Regions from separate parts of the Kribbella sp. NPDC051137 genome, predicted to be linked through region 3. Evidence: riboswitches for the same ligand, from Rfam matches in the RefSeq annotation. Region 3 holds a riboswitch; each other region holds the start of a gene.

Region 1 (5,710 bases), on a different contig from region 3:
CACCCTCGGCAACGTGTTCACCGACGGCCAGCAGGTCAAGGTCGGCCTGAGTACGGACGCGCCGTCCGTGACCTGGTCCGCCGCCGACGTCAACGGCACGGTCGTCGCCAGCGGCAGCCAGGCCGCCGCGAGCACCTTGCAGGTCGCGGTCACCACCCGCGGCTGGTACGAACTCACCGTCCAGGCGGGTACGGCGACCGCCAAGACCACCTTCGCCATCCTCAGCCCCGTCAGTACGACGCCAGTCGCCGGCCTCACCACCAACCGGGTCGGCGACTTCGAGAGCACCACCGAAGGCTGGACGTTCTACCCGGGCAGCGAGTACCCCGGCGCCACCGGGAGCTTCACGCTCGACACGACCACGAACCACTCCGGCACGACCTCCGGCAAGCTGTCTGGTGACTTCAGTGCCGGCGGTGCCTACGTCAGCGTCAATCGCACCGTCCCGTCGGTCGCCGCGACCAGCGTGAGCTTCTGGGCGAAAACGCCGAACCTGTCGTTCCTGACGTTCCGCATCACCGACTCGACCGGTCAGGTCCACCAGCAACGCCTGACGTTGTCAGGGGCAACGGATTGGCAGCCGTTGAGCGTCACGCGATTCGACGGTGGCAAGCAGTACAGCCACTTCGGCGGCGTGAACGACGGTGTCTGGCACGGCCCTGCCAAGCAGGTCGAGGTGATCCTCGACAAGGGCGCGATCAACGGCTCGACCAGCAGCAGCGTGAACCTCGACGACCTGACGCTCAACGCCCCGGCGGCCGCGCCCACGACTCCGCTCGGCAACTACGAGAGCGCCGCGGAGGGCTGGTCGTTCTACCCAGGCAGCGAGTTCCCCGGCGCGACCGGCAGCCTTAGCTACGACACCACAACCCCGGAGGCCGGCACCCAGTCCGCCAAGCTCAGCGGCGACTTCATCGGCGGCGGCAACTATGTCGCACTCCAGCGCACCTTCGTCCCGATCGACCTCAAAGCCCTTGATCTGTGGGTGAAATCCAGCCAGCTGTCGTCACTCGGCCTCCGCCTGACCGACGCGACCGGCCAGGTCCACCAGCAGCGCCTCGCCGTGTCCGGAACCGGCTGGCAGCACCTCAGCCTCACCCAGTTCGACCGCGGCACCGGGTACCTCCATTTCGGCGGCGCCGACGACGGCATCTGGCACGGCCCGGCGAAGGCGATCATGCTGACACTGGACAAGAGCGCGATCACCAACGGCGGTACGTCGGCATCCGTCAACGTCGACGCGGTCGCCGCGACCACGGCCCCGACGTACCAAGGCGCCGGTACGCACTTCGCCGGCACGTGGAACCAGGACCTGGTACCGCTGATCGCCCAGTCCGGAGCGCGGACCGCGCGTGACGAGGCGTACTGGTCCGCCGTCGAGTCCACCGTCGGCACCTACACATTCCCGGCCAAGTTCACGTCGTACCAGCAGGCCTTCCAGTCCAACGGTCTTGACCCGCTGCTGATCGCGGACTACGGCAACGCGAAGTACGACGACGTGCCGGACAACGCTTTCGACGCGCCGTTCACCGACACCGGGCGGGCCGGGTTCGCGAACTACGCGGACGCGCTCGCGAGCCAGTACCCACAGGTGAAGAACCTGGCGATCTGGAACGAGTGGGACGTCAACGCTGCCGGACAGTCCAACTACACCCCCGACAGCTACCTGGCGTTGCTCAAGGCAACGTATCCGAAGCTGAAGGCGAACCACCCGGGCCTGACGGTCATCGGCGGCGGGGACACCGACGTCACCCAGCAGGCGTGGTTCCAGCAGTTCTGCCAGCTCGGCGGGCTGAAGTACCTCGACGTGGTGTCGGTACACCCGTACAACTACCTGAACGCGCCCGAGAGCCTCGGCACCTTCATCGACCAGGTCCGCGCGACGATCCGGCAGTACAACGGTGGTGTCGACAAACCGATCTGGATCACCGAGGCCGGCTGGTACACCGGAGCCGGCAGCGCCGCGCCGGTCAGCGAGCCGACACAGGCGATGTACGTCGCCCGCGCGATGCTCAACGTCCCCGGCTACGACGTCGACCGGTTCTACGTGTACGACTTCAAGAACGACGGCATCGACCCCGCCAACCAGGAGTACAACTTCGGCCTGGTGCACAACGAGGCGGACGCGCTCGGCGCCTACACCCCGAAACCGTCGTACGTCGCGTACGCCACGGCCGCCCGTCAGCTCCGCGGGGCGACGTTCCTCGGTAAGGAGTACCCGGGCAACGGGCTGATCGACCAGGTGTACGCGGCGGGAGACGGTACGCCGTTCCGCGCGATCTGGGCCGCCTCCGGCGCGAACACGACCGTGACGGTCACTGCGACCGGTCCGGTCCAGGTCACCAGCCTGTACGGGCTGCCGTACACCCTGACCCCGAACGCGAACGGTCAGGTCACCGTCACCGTCGGCACCTGGCCGACGTACATCTCCGGCTCCACCGTGACCGCGGTGACAACACCTTAGGAGGGTGAGCTACAGTCGAGATGTCCGCGGGAGCTCGCAGGAAGTGGGCTGAGAGGGTGACCGGTCCGTCACCGACCGCTGAACCTGAATCGGGTAATTCCGGCGTAGGGAGGAGCGCGATGGAATCCGTCTGGGTGAACGGTACGGCGGTCGACGGGCCGGCCGGGAAGTCGGTGGCCGAGCTGGTCGCGGAGTACTCCGACCGGAGCACCGGGATCGCGGTCGCGGTGAACCAGAACGTGCTGACCAAGGCCGAGTGGGCGCAGACCACGGTCCGCCCCGGCGACCGGGTCGAGATCGTCAGCGCGACACAGGGAGGCTGAGATGGACGATCCCCTCGAGCTCGGCGGGCGGACGTACGCCTCCCGGCTGATCATGGGCACCGGCGGTGCCGCCAACCTGGAGGTGCTGGAGGAGGCGTTGGTTGCCTCTGGCACCCAACTCACCACGGTCGCGATGCGCCGGCTCGGGACCGGCCACGAGGGCTCGGTGCTCGACGTACTGAAGAAGCACGGCATCGACGTCCTGCCGAACACGGCCGGCTGTCACACGGCCGCCGAGGCCGTCCTGACCGCGAAACTCGCCCGCGAGGCGCTGGAGACCGACCTGATCAAGGTCGAGGTGGTCGCCGACGACCACCTGCTGCTGCCGGACCCGATCGAGCTGCTGGACGCCGTCGAGGCCTTGGTGGCGGACGGTTTCACGGTCCTCCCGTACACCAACGACGACCCGATCCTGGCCCGCCGTCTGGAACAGACCGGCTGTGCGGCGGTGATGCCGTTGGCCGCACCCATCGGTTCCGCGCTCGGTATCCGGAACCCGCACAACCTCGCGCTGATCGCCGAGGCTGCGAACGTCCCGGTAGTGGTCGACGCCGGCATCGGTACGGCGAGTGACGCCGCGCTGGCGATGGAGCTCGGCTGCGATGCGGTGATGCTAGCGACCCCGGTGACCCGCGCCGAGAAGCCCGCGCTGATGGCCGCCGCGATGCGCGAAGCCGTCTCCGCCGGCCGGAACGCCCGCCTGGCGGGACGCGTCCCGCGCCGCTGGCAGTCCGCGCTCGCGTCGTCGCCTACAACTGGCCTGCCAGCGTTTTAGCGTCCGCCGCGTCGAGCGACCGATCCAGGAGTACCGCGGTCAGCGACAAGGCCAGCTCCTGGTTCGGTTGCAGCACCAACGGTTCGTCCCACGCCAGCGCCGGGCACACGCCGACGTACTGCGAGACCCGCAGGAACCACGGCCGTACCTGCTCGGGTTGGACCAGCAGCAGGCTGACGTCCCCCTGTACGAGCGCGATCCACGGACTCGACGACCCGAACGCCGCCTCCACCCCTTCGCCGTCGGAACTCAGGACAACAGTTTCCGAAAACGGTAGCCGCCAGAAGATCCCGCCGTACGCCGCTCCCTCGCGGCCGGTCGTCGCCGGGCTGTCGATCCGGACCGGGCCGTACCGGGCGGTGAGCACGCTCCGCCAGTCGAGGCGCCAGCCGCCGAACGCCAGGTCGCCGGTCAGCCTCCGGCGTTCCACCAGTTGCGGACGGCCCTGCTCGTCGTACCAGGTGAGTTCGTCGACCAGTTCACGATCGTCGACGGTGACGCCGCGGCTGCGTTGCTGGCCGTGGTTCGTCAGCAGGGTCGGGCCTTGGCCGCGGACGTACGTGCGTCCTCCCCAGTGCGAGGTGCCGTTCACCTGCGCGACCGCGAGCGAGACGCCGTAGTGGTGCCGGTGGTCGACCGGACTAACCTGCGTCAACGGATGCCCGCCGAGGGTCCGGACCGGATGCAGGTACGGGCGCGGCGCATGCACCTGCGGCATCCGCCGGCCGAACTCGTACCGCGCGAGCATGCCCGCGGAACTCCCCAGCTCGAAGATGTCCCCCTGCTGCTGCCATCCGATCCGATCGTCCGACACCGCGGCCCGCGGCTCCTGCGGCACCGGACCGGTGCTCGCCCGCACCGCCAGCCGCAACTCCGGTACGTCGTCCGCCACGTCCGCAGGCCCTGCGATCGACGCGAGCAACCGCTGCCAGGCCAACTCCCCCAGGTCCTTCTGCGGGACCCGCACGGTCGTCAACGACGGTACGGCGAAGCGCGCCAGCCCGATGTCGTCCATCCCGGTCACCGACAGATCAGCCGGTACCGCGACGCCGACCTCGTTGAGCCGCGCCAGCAGCCCGAACGCGACCAGGTCGTTGAACGCGACCACCGCTGTCGCCTGCGAGTCGAGCACCCGTTCCACCGCGGCGTACCCGTCCTCGATCGACCACCCGCACTCCAGCCTGACCAGGTCCAGCCCCGGGATCTCCCGCTCGGCGACCTCGAGCGCCCGCAGACGCAACGTGTTCGAGGCGGACGCGGCCGGGCCGGACAGGAACGCGAGCCGACGGTGCCCGAGACCGACCAGGTGATCCACGACGATCCGGACCGCGCGGCCGTAGTCGACCACCACCGACGACACCTCGGCCGGGCCCAGCCGGTTGACGAGGATCACCGGCTGCACCTGCGGCAGCAGTTCGACCAGCCGCTCCTGGTCCATCCGGGGCGAGACCATGATCAACGCGTCGCAGCGCCGCCGGGCCTCGATCGCGATCGCCGCCTCGGCCTCCGGGTCCTCGTCGGTCTCGGCGACCAGCACCTTGTAGCCGGCCGCGGCCGACGCGTTGGTGATACCGCGGAGGATCTGCTGGAACAGCGGGTTGCCGAGATCCGGGACGACCAGCGCGACCATGTTCGTCCGGCCGAGCGACAGGCTCCGGGCCAGGTCGCTCGGCCGGTAGTTCAGCTGCTCGGCGGCGGCCCGGACCCGGGCGACGATCTCGGGTGCGACACTGAGACGGCCGTTCATCACCCGGGACACGGTCGCTCGCGACACCTCGGCCACGCGTGCGACGTCGGTGATCGTGATGGTGTCCTTCGGTGTCCGGCCCACGTCCGTATCCTCTCCCGATGGAAACCGGTTTCTCAACCCCCGGTGTGATCGGATGGAGTCCTACACGGAACGGAGGAACAGGTGACCGAACTGGAGTATCCGCAGGTCCAGGGCGTTGCCCCCGGCAACGGCTACAGCCACGTGGTGACCGGAACCGGCCAGTGGGTGGCGGTCTCCGGGCAGCTGGCGCTGGACGCGGACGGCAAGCTGGTCGGCGGCGGCGACCCGGGTGCACAGGCCGAGCAGGTGTTCGCGAACCTCGAGCGTTGCCTGATCGCGGTCGGCGCGACGTTCGAGAACGTGGTGAAGCTGACGTT
Region 2 (5,710 bases), on a different contig from region 3:
CTGCTGACCTGGTACCTCGGTCTGCCGAGCTCCTCGTCGCACGCGCTCTTCGGCGGCCTGATCGGCGCCACCTGGATCGCGTCCGGGAGCAGCGCCGTCCATTTCGGCACCGTCGTCCAGAAGATCATCGTCCCGGCCGTCGCGGCCCCGATCGTGGCCGGCGCGGTCGCGCTGCTCGGGACCTTCCTGGCGTACAAGATCACCGCGCGGGCCCGGAAGAAGTCGGTCGAGGACGGGTTCCGGGCCGGCCAGATCGCGTCCGCCTCGCTGGTGTCCCTGGCCCACGGCACCGGTGACGCCCAGAAGACGATGGGCGTCATCACGCTGGTGCTGATCGCCTCCGGCAGCCTGCACTCCGGCGCCAGGCCGCCGATCTGGGTGATCCTGGCGGCCGGTACGGCGATCGCACTCGGCACCTACCTCGGCGGCTGGCGGATCATCCGGACGATGGGCAAGGGCCTGGCGGAGATCGAGTCCCCCCAGGGCTTCTCCGCGGAGACCAGCTCCACGTCGGTACTGCTGATCTCGTCGCACCTGGGCTTCCCGCTGTCCACCACGCAGGTCTGCTCCGGCAGCATCCTCGGCGCGGGTCTCGGCAAGCGGCTCGCCGAGGTGCGCTGGACGGTGGCCGGCCGGATGGCCGTGGCCTGGCTGCTGACGCTGCCGGCCGCCGCGGTCGTCGGCGCGCTGTCCGGCGAGGTCGCGGACTCCGGCAACGTCGGGGTCGCGATCATCGCGGTCCTGGCGACCGCTGCCGGCGGCGCGATCTACGCGGCCTCCCGGCGCCGCCCGGTGACCTCGGACAACGTCAACGAGTACCCGAGCCCGGCCGCCGCCGCGACCACGCCCGCAACGGTCTGAGAGGAGTACGGGGATGCACATCAACTGGACTGCCCTCGGCGAGGTCGCACTGGTCAGCCTGATCTTCGGCGTCGGCCTGGCGGTGCTGTTCGCGTTCGGAGTGACCGCGATGTCGCGGCGTGCGGTGGCGATCGACGAGAAGCGGCAGCCGTCCTTCGTGGACACCGGCGTGGCTGCGCTGTGCTTCGCGGCCTGTCTCGCTGCCGTGCTCTACGGGCTGTACTTGATCATTCCGCAGTTCCACTAGCGGTTCCAGCGGCGTACAGCCTTGGCCACGTCCTTTGCGCGGATGGAGCCGAGGTTGTACTCCCAGGCGGCCAGTAGACGGCTGCCGAGCACCTCTGCGTCCAGGAACATGCGGGGTCGTACGGCGACCGCCCAGGTGGCCGCAGCCGCGTGGCCCTGCTGGTGGAGCAGGTCGTCAACGGTCGCCTCGATCCGGCCGCTCTGCTCGTCCGGAAGGCCGTCCGTGGCCCAGTCCTGCACGATCTGCGGGTCGTCGGCCGTCATCCGCGCCAGATAGGTCAGCGGGCCGCGCCAGAAGCCCTTGCTGCCGATGCTGTCCAGCGTCTCCAGCGGGAACCAGCCGTTCTGGTTGCGCCGTCCGTTCACCGCGGACTCGATCTCGCGGGCGCGGTCGGGGGAGAGGTCGCGGGTCGCCCAGTCCACGAAGTACGCGCCGGCGTCTGGAATGTGCTCGGCCACGTGCGGCGCAGGTGTCAGCGCACCGGGCTCGAAAAGATGCAGCTCCTCCGGTGAATCGAACACTTGCCCGCCCCCGCCTGCTCGAGTGCACGGGCGGCGGCAGCCGCCCGCCGAACAGGAACCCCCCAGGTGCCTGTCACATCAACGAATGCTTTCGTACCCTCGATCCGCCCCGAGGGTCAAGGGTTCTGCCGTCGTTCGGCCCGCCGCGCCAGCTCCTCGCGGTCCAGCCGCTCCGCCTCCGCCGGGGTCGGCGCGCCGCCGCCGTACGCGGCCGGCAGCCACCAGGCACCGTGCGGCTGTTCCGGATACCCGCGGATGCTCTGGTCGAGCATCCCGGCCATCGTCGAGCGCAGCCGGGCGGTCGCCTCCGCCGGGTCGTCGTCCGGCGTCACGGTGAGCGGTGCGCCGATGCTGATCGAGATCGGGCGGTGCCGGGTGAAGTCCCGCGGGTGGTCCTTGGTGAACATCCGCTGGGTGCCCCACAGGATCATCGGCAGCACCGGTACGCCGGCCTCCGCCGCCATCCGGACCGTGCCGGACTTGAACTCCTTCAGCTCGAACGACCGGCTGATCGTGGCCTCCGGGAACACCCCGACCAGTTCGCCGGCCCGGAGGTAGTCGACGGCCGTCCGGTACGACGCGGCGCCCGCCTCCCGGTCCACCGGGATGTGGTGCATGCCACGCATCAACGGACCGGAGTACCGGTTCCGGAACAGCACTTCCTTGGCCATGAAGCGGACCAGCCGCCTGGCCGGCAGCGCGCCGTACCCGCCGAGGATGAAGTCGACGTAGCTGATGTGGTTGATCGCGACCAGTGCGCCGCCGGAGCGCGGGACGTGCTCGGTCCCGGTCCGGCGGATCTTCAGGTCCAGGGCCAGGAAGGCGGTCTTGGCGAAGCCGATCACGGGCGGGTACACGAGGTCTCGCATGTCCCGATTATGGTGTGCGGTGACAACTACAGACCGCGGGAGCTCGCACCGTAGTGGGCTGAGAGGGCGGCTGGACCCAGGAATCTGACCTGGCCGGCGCCGCCGACCGCAGAACCTGTCCGGGTAATTCCGGCGTAGGGAGCAGCAGCATGGTCAATGTCAGCACCGGCCCGATCTCGGGGTCGGAGAAGATCCGCCGCGGCGAGCTGGGCGTGCCGGCGCGGCGCGTCAATCTCACCAACGGCGAGTACTTCGACCTCTACGACACGTCGGGTCCGTACACCGACGCGTCCGCGCGGATCGACGTACAGGCGGGACTGCCGCCGCTGCGGCGGGACTGGATCGCCGGGCGCGACCGGCGTACCCAGCTCGGCCACGCGCGGGCCGGGACGATCACCGAGGAGATGCGGTACGTCGCCGTCCGGGAAGGGCTCGATCCGGAGTTCGTCCGGGCGGAGGTGGCGCGCGGGCGCGCGGTGATCCCGGCGAACCGCTGCCACCCGGAGAGCGAGCCGATGATCATCGGGAAGAAGTTCCTGGTGAAGGTGAACGCGAACATCGGCAACTCCGCGGTGTCCTCCTCGATCGAGGAGGAGGTCGAGAAGCTCGTCTGGGCGACCCGGTGGGGCGCGGACACGGTGATGGACCTGTCCACCGGGAAGAACATCCACGAGACCCGGGAGTGGATCCTGCGGAACTCGCCGGTGCCGATCGGTACGGTGCCGCTCTACCAGGCGCTGGAGAAGGTGAAGGGCGATCCGGCGGCGCTGTCGTGGGAGGTGTACCGCGACACCGTGATCGAGCAGTGCGAGCAGGGCGTGGACTACATGACCGTGCACGCCGGCGTGCTCCTGCGGTACGTGCCGCTGACCGCGCGACGGATCACCGGGATCGTGTCGCGGGGCGGTTCGATCATGGCCGCGTGGTGCCTCGCGCATCACCAGGAGTCCTTCCTGTACACGCATTTCGCGGAGTTGTGCGAGATCTTGCGGGAGTACGACGTGACGTTCTCGCTCGGCGACGGGCTGCGGCCGGGGTGCATCGCGGACGCCAACGACGAGGCGCAGTTCGCCGAGTTGCGGACGCTCGGGGAGCTGACCCGGATCGCCTGGGAGCACGACGTCCAGGTGATGATCGAGGGGCCGGGACATGTGCCGATGCACAAGATCGCGGAGAACGTGCGGCTCGAGGAGGAGCTCTGCGGTGAGGCGCCGTTCTACACCTTGGGGCCGCTGGCAACCGATGTGGCGCCGGCGTACGACCACATCACGTCGGCGATCGGAGCCGCCCAGATCGGCTGGCTGGGCACGGCGATGCTCTGCTATGTCACGCCCAAGGAACACCTGGGGCTGCCGGACCGTGACGACGTGAAGACCGGGGTGATCACGTACAAGATCGCTGCCCACGCGGCCGATCTGGCGAAGGGCCATCCCGGTGCGCAGGCCTGGGACGACGCGTTGTCGAAGGCGAGGTTCGAGTTCCGCTGGGAGGACCAGTTCAACCTCTCGCTGGATCCGGACACCGCACGGTCCTTCCACGACGAGACGCTGCCCGCCGAGCCCGCGAAGACCGCGCACTTCTGCTCGATGTGCGGCCCGAAGTTCTGCTCGATGCGCATCACCGCCGACATCCGCAAGTACGCCGAGGAACGCGGCCTGACCTCGACGGAAGCAATCGAGGCCGGCTTCGCGGAGATGTCCGAAACCTTCCGCACCGCCGACCAGAAGCTCTACCTGCCGATCGCGGACTGAGCGGCGCTCGCATCCGGCCCGGGAGCCGTCCTCCCGGGCCGGACACGGGGAGTGATCGGGGTGAATCGGTTCAGGTTTTGGCCTTCACTCTGCGTAAATAAGGCTGTAGCCTTAACCCGTCGGAAGGAGGTACGGGCGATGGTCTTCGTTCTCACGGTAGATCAGCGGGGCAGCCGAAGCACGAGTGATCTCGTACCCGAGCTACTGACGTCCTTGAACCATCGGCCGCGGCGTACCGGGCTGTTGCGCAGGTTCGAGCGGACCGCCGGGGACGAGGTGCAGGGTGTGCTGGACGAGGCCCGTGCGACCGTCGACGTGATCGTCGAGCTGCTGCGGTCGGACAGCTGGTACGTCGGCCTCGGCATCGGCGACGTCACCGAGCCGCTGCCGCGCAGTACCAGGGCCGGTAGCGGTGACGCGTTCGTGTTCGCCCGGGAGGCGGTGACGCGGGCCAAGTCGAGCCCTCACCACGTGAACGTGGTCGGAGCGGACCCGCACGGCGCAGAGCAGGTGGAAACGGTGCTGTGGTTGATGGCGTCCGTACTGCGACGCCGTAGCGAGCGCGGGTGGGCCGTGGCCGACCTGTTGGCCGAAGGACTCACCAGGCGGGAGATCGGCGTGAAACTCGGCATCAGCCAGTCGGCAGTGACCCAACGCGCCCAGGCGGCCGGTGTCGTCGAGGAACAGCGCGGACGGGTACTTGCGGCGGACCTCCTCGGCCAGGGGGTTGCTGCGTGACGGCGCTGGTCCTCTCGCTGACCGCGGTCGCGCTTGTTCTCGCAGTACTGGCGTGGATCCCCAAGTCGGGGTCCAACTTCGAGATCGCCATCAGCGGCGTCATGCTCGCCTGCTTGGCTGCTGTCGGCGTACTGCTGCTCGTCAACGACGGTGTGGCGGGCTGGGCCGAGCACTGGTGGGACGTGCTGCTCCTGGTCGCAGGAGGGCTCGCAGTGGCCGGGGGAGGCCCGCTGACGACGTCTGTGCTGGCTTTGGCGGACAGACGGAGCACACACGCCCAGTCGACGCAGAAAGCCGGAGAGGTACTGCGTGGAGGCGCGCTGATCGGTGCGCTCGAACGACTGGCCATCTACGCGTCACTGGTGTCGGGCTGGCCGGAGGGCATTGCGATCGTGCTGGCCATCAAGGGACTGGCCAGGTACCCGGAACTGCGCAGCCCGGATCAGCCCGCCTCCGTCACGCCGCAGGCCGTTGCCGAACGGTTCATCATCGGCACCTTCACCAGTGTCCTCTGGGCAGTCACCTGCGCAGGACTCCTACGCTCCCACTGACGCCTTACGTCCGCACGACGTACGTGTTGACGACCTTGTCGTGCCAGGTCTGCTTCTGGTCGTCCCAGAGCGGCCACAGGGAGTCGAAGAAGCAGGCGTTGTTGAAGATGCCGCTCAGAAACTCGCGGAGGAACGCGCGGCCGGCTCCGATGGGCTGGCCGGTTCTGGAGTC
Region 3 (5,710 bases):
GTGCAGGCGTTCGCGCACTCCACCTGGGACCACGCGCCGACGTCCCCGATCACGATCAAGGACGTCGCCGTCGCCGCCCCCGAAGCCTCGGCCGAACTGACCGTCGGCTTCTTCGGCTCCCGCTACGAACGCGCGACTCCCGCCGAACGCGAGTACATGCGCGCGATGGCCGAGCTCGGCATCGGCGTCGACGACGGCTCGGTCCCGACCTCCGAGGTCGCCTCCACCCTGAACCGCAAACCCCAGTCCCTCTCCCCGGCCCGCGACGGCCTGATCAAGAAGGGCCTCGTCTTCTCCGCCGAACGCGGCACAGTCGCCTTCACCGTCCCGCACTTCGGAAAATTCCTCCGCACCCGAACGGCTTAACACAACGCCACTTTCATGCCCCCGCAGCAATCGGTAGGGTCAACTGTCATGACCCGCCGCCAGCAGACGACCGTGTCTGGGCGGCGGCGTGGGCGGCACAGTCGGCGGAAGGGCTTCAAGGGCCAGTGGCTGGTGGTGACCGTGCTGGCGGTGCTGGCGACTGCCGTGGTGGTGCATCCGGATGTGGCCCGGCGCAACAGTCTCGCGACGCAGGCGATTGCCGGGGTCGACGAGGTGGCGCGTGAGACGCCGATCCCGACACGTACCCCGACGCCGGTCGCGGTACCGACGCAGAAGTTCACCACGCCGTTGCGGCCGGCGCCCTCGTTGACGCGTAAGCCGAAGAGCTCGAAGCCGAACGTGCTCGTGTCCAGCGGGAAGCTCGCCGTGGTGCCCGGCTTCAGCAAGGCGAACGGCGTCCGCGACAAGCTCACGTACCGCGTGGAGATCGAGCAGGGCGTCACGGTGAACGGCGCCGCGGTGGCGGCGAAGATCCACCAGACGCTGACGGACCCGCGCGGCTGGCAGGCGCTGCACCCGGTGAGCTTCGAACGCACCGACAAGCCGGACGCGGACCTGCGGATCATCCTGGCGACGCCGGCGCTGACCGACAAGCTGTGCCTCCCGCTCGACACCGGCGGCGAGGTCTCCTGCCGGGTCGAGGACCGCGTCGTGCTGAACGCGAAGCGCTGGGTCTACGCGATCCCGGCGTACAACGGCCAGGTCGAGTTGTACCGCAGCTACCTGGTGAACCACGAGGTCGGCCACGCGCTCGGCCACGGACACTCGACGTGCACCACCCCGAAGACCCCCGCGCCGGTGATGATGCAGCAGACCAAGGGCCTGGCCGGCTGCCTGCCGAACGCCTGGCCGACGGTCAAGGCGACCTGAGAGACTGATACGGACGGGAGGAGCAGCCGATGTCGTCACAGGACTTCCCGACGTACGGCCGGGACAACGAGCCCGACAAGCAGCAGCCGCCCGCTGAGGAGCACCATTACGCGCCGCCCACGCCGTACGGCGGCGGCTCGTACGGGCCAGGTCACCAACCGCCGCAGGAGCAGTTCCCGTACGCACAACCCCAGCCGTACGGCGGTCAGCATCCGCAGCAGCCGACCAACCCGTCGTACGTCCAGCCCCCGGCCTACCGCCCGGGAGCGCCGTACGGCCCGCCGGCGAGCCCGCAGCCGCACGAGCTCCCGACGTACGGCCGGGCCGACACGGCACGTGATCCCCGTGTATCCCGCGTCCTCGGGCTGGCCGCCTTCGTCGCCGCGATCTACGGGCTGCTCGTCCTCACTGTCCAACGCGTCGCGCTCCGCGAGATCTCGCAGGCGCCGGGCTCGCCGCTGAACCACCCGCTCCGCACCGACGTACTGGACGCGATCGGCCAGTTGTTGCTCGTGATCGTCGGCGCTGCCGGCCTCGTGATGTGGATCCGCGACCTGCTCGCCCGCCGGAAGGCCGGCACCGGCCCGAAGCCGTCCGAGCTGATCGGGCTCCTGGTCGTCGCCGTGTCCGCGATCCCGATCCTGGTCTGGCTGATCATGGTTCTGTCCACCGGCCTCGGCGGCGACGACGGCGCCGTCCACCGACTGCCCACGGCGTACGGCTGGGGCGGCTTCGGTCTGCTGATCCTCGCCGTCGGGTTCTTCCTCGGGTACCGCGAGCTGCGGCCCGACGTACCGAACCCGGTGGTCAAGGCGCCTCCGGCCAAGGCTCCCTGGGAGTGAACGCGCCCGTCGTCCTCGTACCCGGTCTGGGCCTCGGTCCCGAGTCGTACGCAAGGACAGTCGAACACCTCACCACGCCGTACCACGTGGTGACTCTTCCCGGGTACGGCGAACCCGCGGGCGCCCGTGAGGACCTGCATCCGCGTGCGCTCGCGGTCGCTCTGGGAGACAAGATCCGCGACCGGGCCGTGGTGGTCGGCCACTCCGCGAGCTGCCAGATCGTCGTCGAAACGGCGGTGCGGTACCCGGACCTCGTGCACGCTCTCGTCCTCATCGCGCCGACCGGCGACATCCGGCTGTCGAGCTGGGTCGACCGGGCGGTCCGGCTGGTCGGTTCGGCCATTCCGGACGCGCCGAAGCTGGTCCGGATCAGCCCGCAGTACGCCCGTACGACGCTGCCGTCGATCGCCCGCGCCGGGGAGGCGTCCAGGCACCACGACCTGGCGGCGGTGATGCCGCAGGTCCGCGCGCCGGTCGTCCTCGTCCGCGGCAGGTACGACCTGGTGTGCACGGCGGAGTGGCTCGAACGGCTCGCCCAGCTCAGCCACGGGGAGGCCCGCACCCTGGACACCGGCTCCCACATGCCGGTCGTCACGAACGGTCCGGAGGTGGCCGCTCTCATAGAACGAGCCGCCGCGCTACCGGAAACCAGCTGACGCGTTAAGCTTTTCGGACAAACCTATGCGGGAGCTCGCACCGAAGCGCGCGGGCTGAGAGGGCGACAGCTGGGTCGCCGACCGCCTGAACCTGACCGGGTAATGCCGGCGTAGGGAGTGGGGTCACTCATGACCGATACGACTGTTCGTCCTGCCAGCCAGACCGAGGCGCCGCTGGTCCTCACCACGGATGCGCCGCGCACGCTCGGGTTCTTCCCGCAGTTCACCCTGTGGGCGAACCTCGGAATCTCGCTGTTCGGCCCGGTGACCGGTGCGCTGGTGGCCGCGTACACGGGATCACTGGGGCAGGGTCTGCTCGCGATCGTCGTGGGCTGTGGGCTCGGCGCCCTCGTACTCGGCGGCTCGGCCGTCTTCGGCTCGCACACCGGTGCGCCGGCGATGGCGGCGCTCCGGGGAATCTTCGGGCGCCGCGGGTCGATGGCGCCGACCGTGCTGAACATCGCGCAGAACATCGGCTGGGCGACGATGGAGATCATCGTGATCTCGCAGGCCGCGGTCGCGGTCACCGGTCCGAAATGGCGCTGGCTGTTCGTGCTGCTGGCCGGTCTGGTCGCCACCTCGATGGCCGTACGTCCGCTCGGCAGTGTGAAGCTGCTGCGGAAGTTCATGGTCTGGCTGGTGCTGATCGCCTCGGCGTACCTCTTCGTCGAGGTGCTCATCAAGCCGGTGCACGGCCTGCCGCAGGACAACGTGTACGGCTTCTGGCCCGCGGTGGATCTGGCCGCCGCCGGTGTGGTGTCCTTCGCCCCGCTGGCCGCCGACTACACCCGGCACTCGCGCACGAACAAGGCGGCGTTCAGCAGTTCGGCGCTCGGGTACGGCCTGGCCGCGATCATCTACTACGCGCTGGGCGTGTTCGCGGTCGCCACCCTGCAGACGAACACCGACAACGTGATCACCGCCCTCGTCACGCTGCCGGCCGGCGCGATCGCGCTGTTCGTCCTGCTGGTCGACGAGGTGGACGAGGCCTACGCGAACGTCTACTCGACGACGATGTCGCTGCACAACCTCGTCGGCCACATCGACCGCCGCTGGATCTCGGTCGCCATCGGGGTCGTTGCCACCGGCATCGCGATGTTCATCGACCTGGGCAACTACACGCAGTTCCTCTACCTGATCGGCTCGGTCTTCGTCCCACTGTTCGCGGTCGCGATCGCCGACTTCTTCCTGGTCAGCAAGATGCGCTGGGACGTGTCGGACACGGCGAAGTTCCGCTGGCAACCAGCCGTCGCCTGGCTGATCGGCTTCATCGCCTACCAGCTGGTGAACCCGGGCACCGTAGCCGGCTGGTCCCCCCTCTGGACAAACATCCAGCAAGCCCTCTTCAACCACCACCCGGTCCCCGCCTGGCTCGGCGCGACCTACACCTCGATCCTGATCTCAATGATCGCCGCGGTAATCCTCGGCCAGGTAGGAAAAACAAACAAGAGGGGATAAGTCGGGTGTAGTTGAGGGAGAGGTGGTGAGCCCACGCGGTGCTACGCGCGCTCCCGCCCAGACTGTCGGGACGCCCCACGGCCCGAAACGTCCCACCCGGTCGCCCGCGCCGCACCCGTGAAGATCCCACCTGGCAAAGGCCCCGCCAGCAACGGACGGTCCTCACATCAGACCGTGGGGCGAGCAGTAATCCTCTCGAAGACCCAATCCCAGTCGAAGTCCTTGACGATCCGCCCGCCAGTTCCGGACGGAACGGAGGCGAGAGACTCGGCCGAGCCGTTCTGCGGATCGACGATCCGGATGCCTGCTCGGCGAAGTACGGTGAGCGACGCCGACCAGGCTGGATGATTCGTCAACTCCTGACTGGCATACGGAACAGCGACCGTGGGAGTCCGCGAGCCGAGGGCCGCGCAGAGTGTGGTCAGCGGATACGAATCCGCGTTTCCAGTCGCCCACGCATTCACCGTGTGAAAAGTCGCCGGCACCACAGCCACGGCATCAGCAGTCGGCGTACGTCGAGCCTCAGAGGGCCTGCGATTACCGACGATGACCGGAACATCGGACAGATCCTGCTCCTCCAGCCAGGGCAGCGCGGCGTCGGTTGGAAGAACGTAAGGATCCCACCCTCGGCCCCGCGCCGCCCGGACCCCGTCCCCGACCCGAGCGGCGAGCGGCGCGCCACAGACGACCAGCAGCAGGGCAGGTTCGCTCATACAGGATCACCCGTCCGGGCTAGTGAAGGCAGTCGGACATCGTCGACTGACGGTTGTAGTTTGTCAGCGGTCGCGCCAGGCGAGCGGAGAGGTTTGAAGAGCTGCTTCAGCGAGGCGTTGGCCGAAGTCGGTCTGGATGCGGGCGCGGGACGACTCGATCCAGCCGGTCACGCGCTTGTAGCCAGCTTCGCCGTACTCGACGGCCTGCATGAGGCACTCGAGACGGTCCGCGTCTTTGGCGCAGCGGGCCTCGATCGTCTCGGCGGCCTCATACTCGGCAACGGCTTCGCGGATGCTCTTGGCGGCCGCCTCGGGAAGGACGGCTACCTGGTCCTCGGTGATGCGTTCGTTGCTCGCGACCTCCAAGTACGGCTTAGCGCTGTGCGGGATGTCGCCGATCCGGGTCTCCTGCGAGTCGTGCCACATCCCGAGGTACGCGGCCCGCGCCGGGTCGCCACCCTCCTCGCTGGCAATCAGCGCCTCCAGCTGGGCAACGCGCAGACTGTGCTCCGCGACGGACTCGGGATCACGGACACCGACATGCCACCATCCGGCCCGACGGAGCCGCTTCAGTACGCCCATCTCGTAGGCGAAGGCGACGACTCCTGCTGCGTCCCGGTCGGTAGCGTCATCGGTCACGAGTACTCCGTTTCCATCATCGGTCGGCCACCTGCATTGCACGCCACGGAGTGGTCAACTCTAAGGCGCTGCCGCCGTCAGCGTTGTCGCCCAGCACGGTCGTGCCATGCTGGGGCGGTGAGTGAAATCGAGTCACTCAGTCTCC

Evidence for each region. Region 3 has a riboswitch for thiamine pyrophosphate ahead of AB0M51_RS15140 (cytosine permease). Riboswitches for the same ligand answer to the same signal wherever they lie in the genome.
Region 1: it holds a riboswitch for thiamine pyrophosphate, as region 3 does, so the genes downstream of both, thiS (sulfur carrier protein ThiS) here and AB0M51_RS15140 (cytosine permease) in region 3, are expected to answer to the same signal.
Region 2: it holds a riboswitch for thiamine pyrophosphate, as region 3 does, so the genes downstream of both, thiC (phosphomethylpyrimidine synthase ThiC) here and AB0M51_RS15140 (cytosine permease) in region 3, are expected to answer to the same signal.

Annotation. Positions count from the first base shown of each region.
Region 1 covers NZ_JBFBBI010000005.1:344,774-350,483, forward strand. The annotation lists gene AB0M51_RS27640 (glycosyl hydrolase) at 1-2,464, shown strand, start outside; TPP riboswitch at 2,481-2,592, shown strand; gene thiS (sulfur carrier protein ThiS) at 2,584-2,787, shown strand; gene AB0M51_RS27650 (thiazole synthase) at 2,789-3,562, shown strand; gene AB0M51_RS27655 (DUF6807 family protein) at 3,537-5,393, opposite strand; gene AB0M51_RS27660 (RidA family protein) at 5,475-5,710, shown strand, end outside.
Region 2 covers NZ_JBFBBI010000005.1:181,208-186,917, reverse strand. The annotation lists gene AB0M51_RS26870 (inorganic phosphate transporter) at 1-861, shown strand, start outside; gene AB0M51_RS26865 (hypothetical protein) at 875-1,108, shown strand; gene AB0M51_RS26860 (hypothetical protein) at 1,105-1,629, opposite strand; gene AB0M51_RS26855 (lysophospholipid acyltransferase family protein) at 1,746-2,498, opposite strand; TPP riboswitch at 2,526-2,656, shown strand; gene thiC (phosphomethylpyrimidine synthase ThiC) at 2,648-4,249, shown strand; gene AB0M51_RS26845 (transposase) at 4,463-4,987, shown strand; gene AB0M51_RS26840 (hypothetical protein) at 4,984-5,538, shown strand; gene AB0M51_RS26835 (RDD family protein) at 5,543-5,710, opposite strand, start outside.
Region 3 covers NZ_JBFBBI010000003.1:42,018-47,727, reverse strand. The annotation lists gene AB0M51_RS15160 (ATP-binding protein) at 1-366, shown strand, start outside; gene AB0M51_RS15155 (DUF3152 domain-containing protein) at 415-1,257, shown strand; gene AB0M51_RS15150 (hypothetical protein) at 1,287-2,099, shown strand; gene AB0M51_RS15145 (alpha/beta hydrolase) at 2,096-2,755, shown strand; TPP riboswitch at 2,773-2,889, shown strand; gene AB0M51_RS15140 (cytosine permease) at 2,885-4,213, shown strand; gene AB0M51_RS15135 (flavoprotein) at 4,381-4,926, opposite strand; gene AB0M51_RS15130 (HD domain-containing protein) at 4,990-5,565, opposite strand; gene AB0M51_RS15125 (pyridoxal-phosphate dependent enzyme) at 5,683-5,710, shown strand, end outside.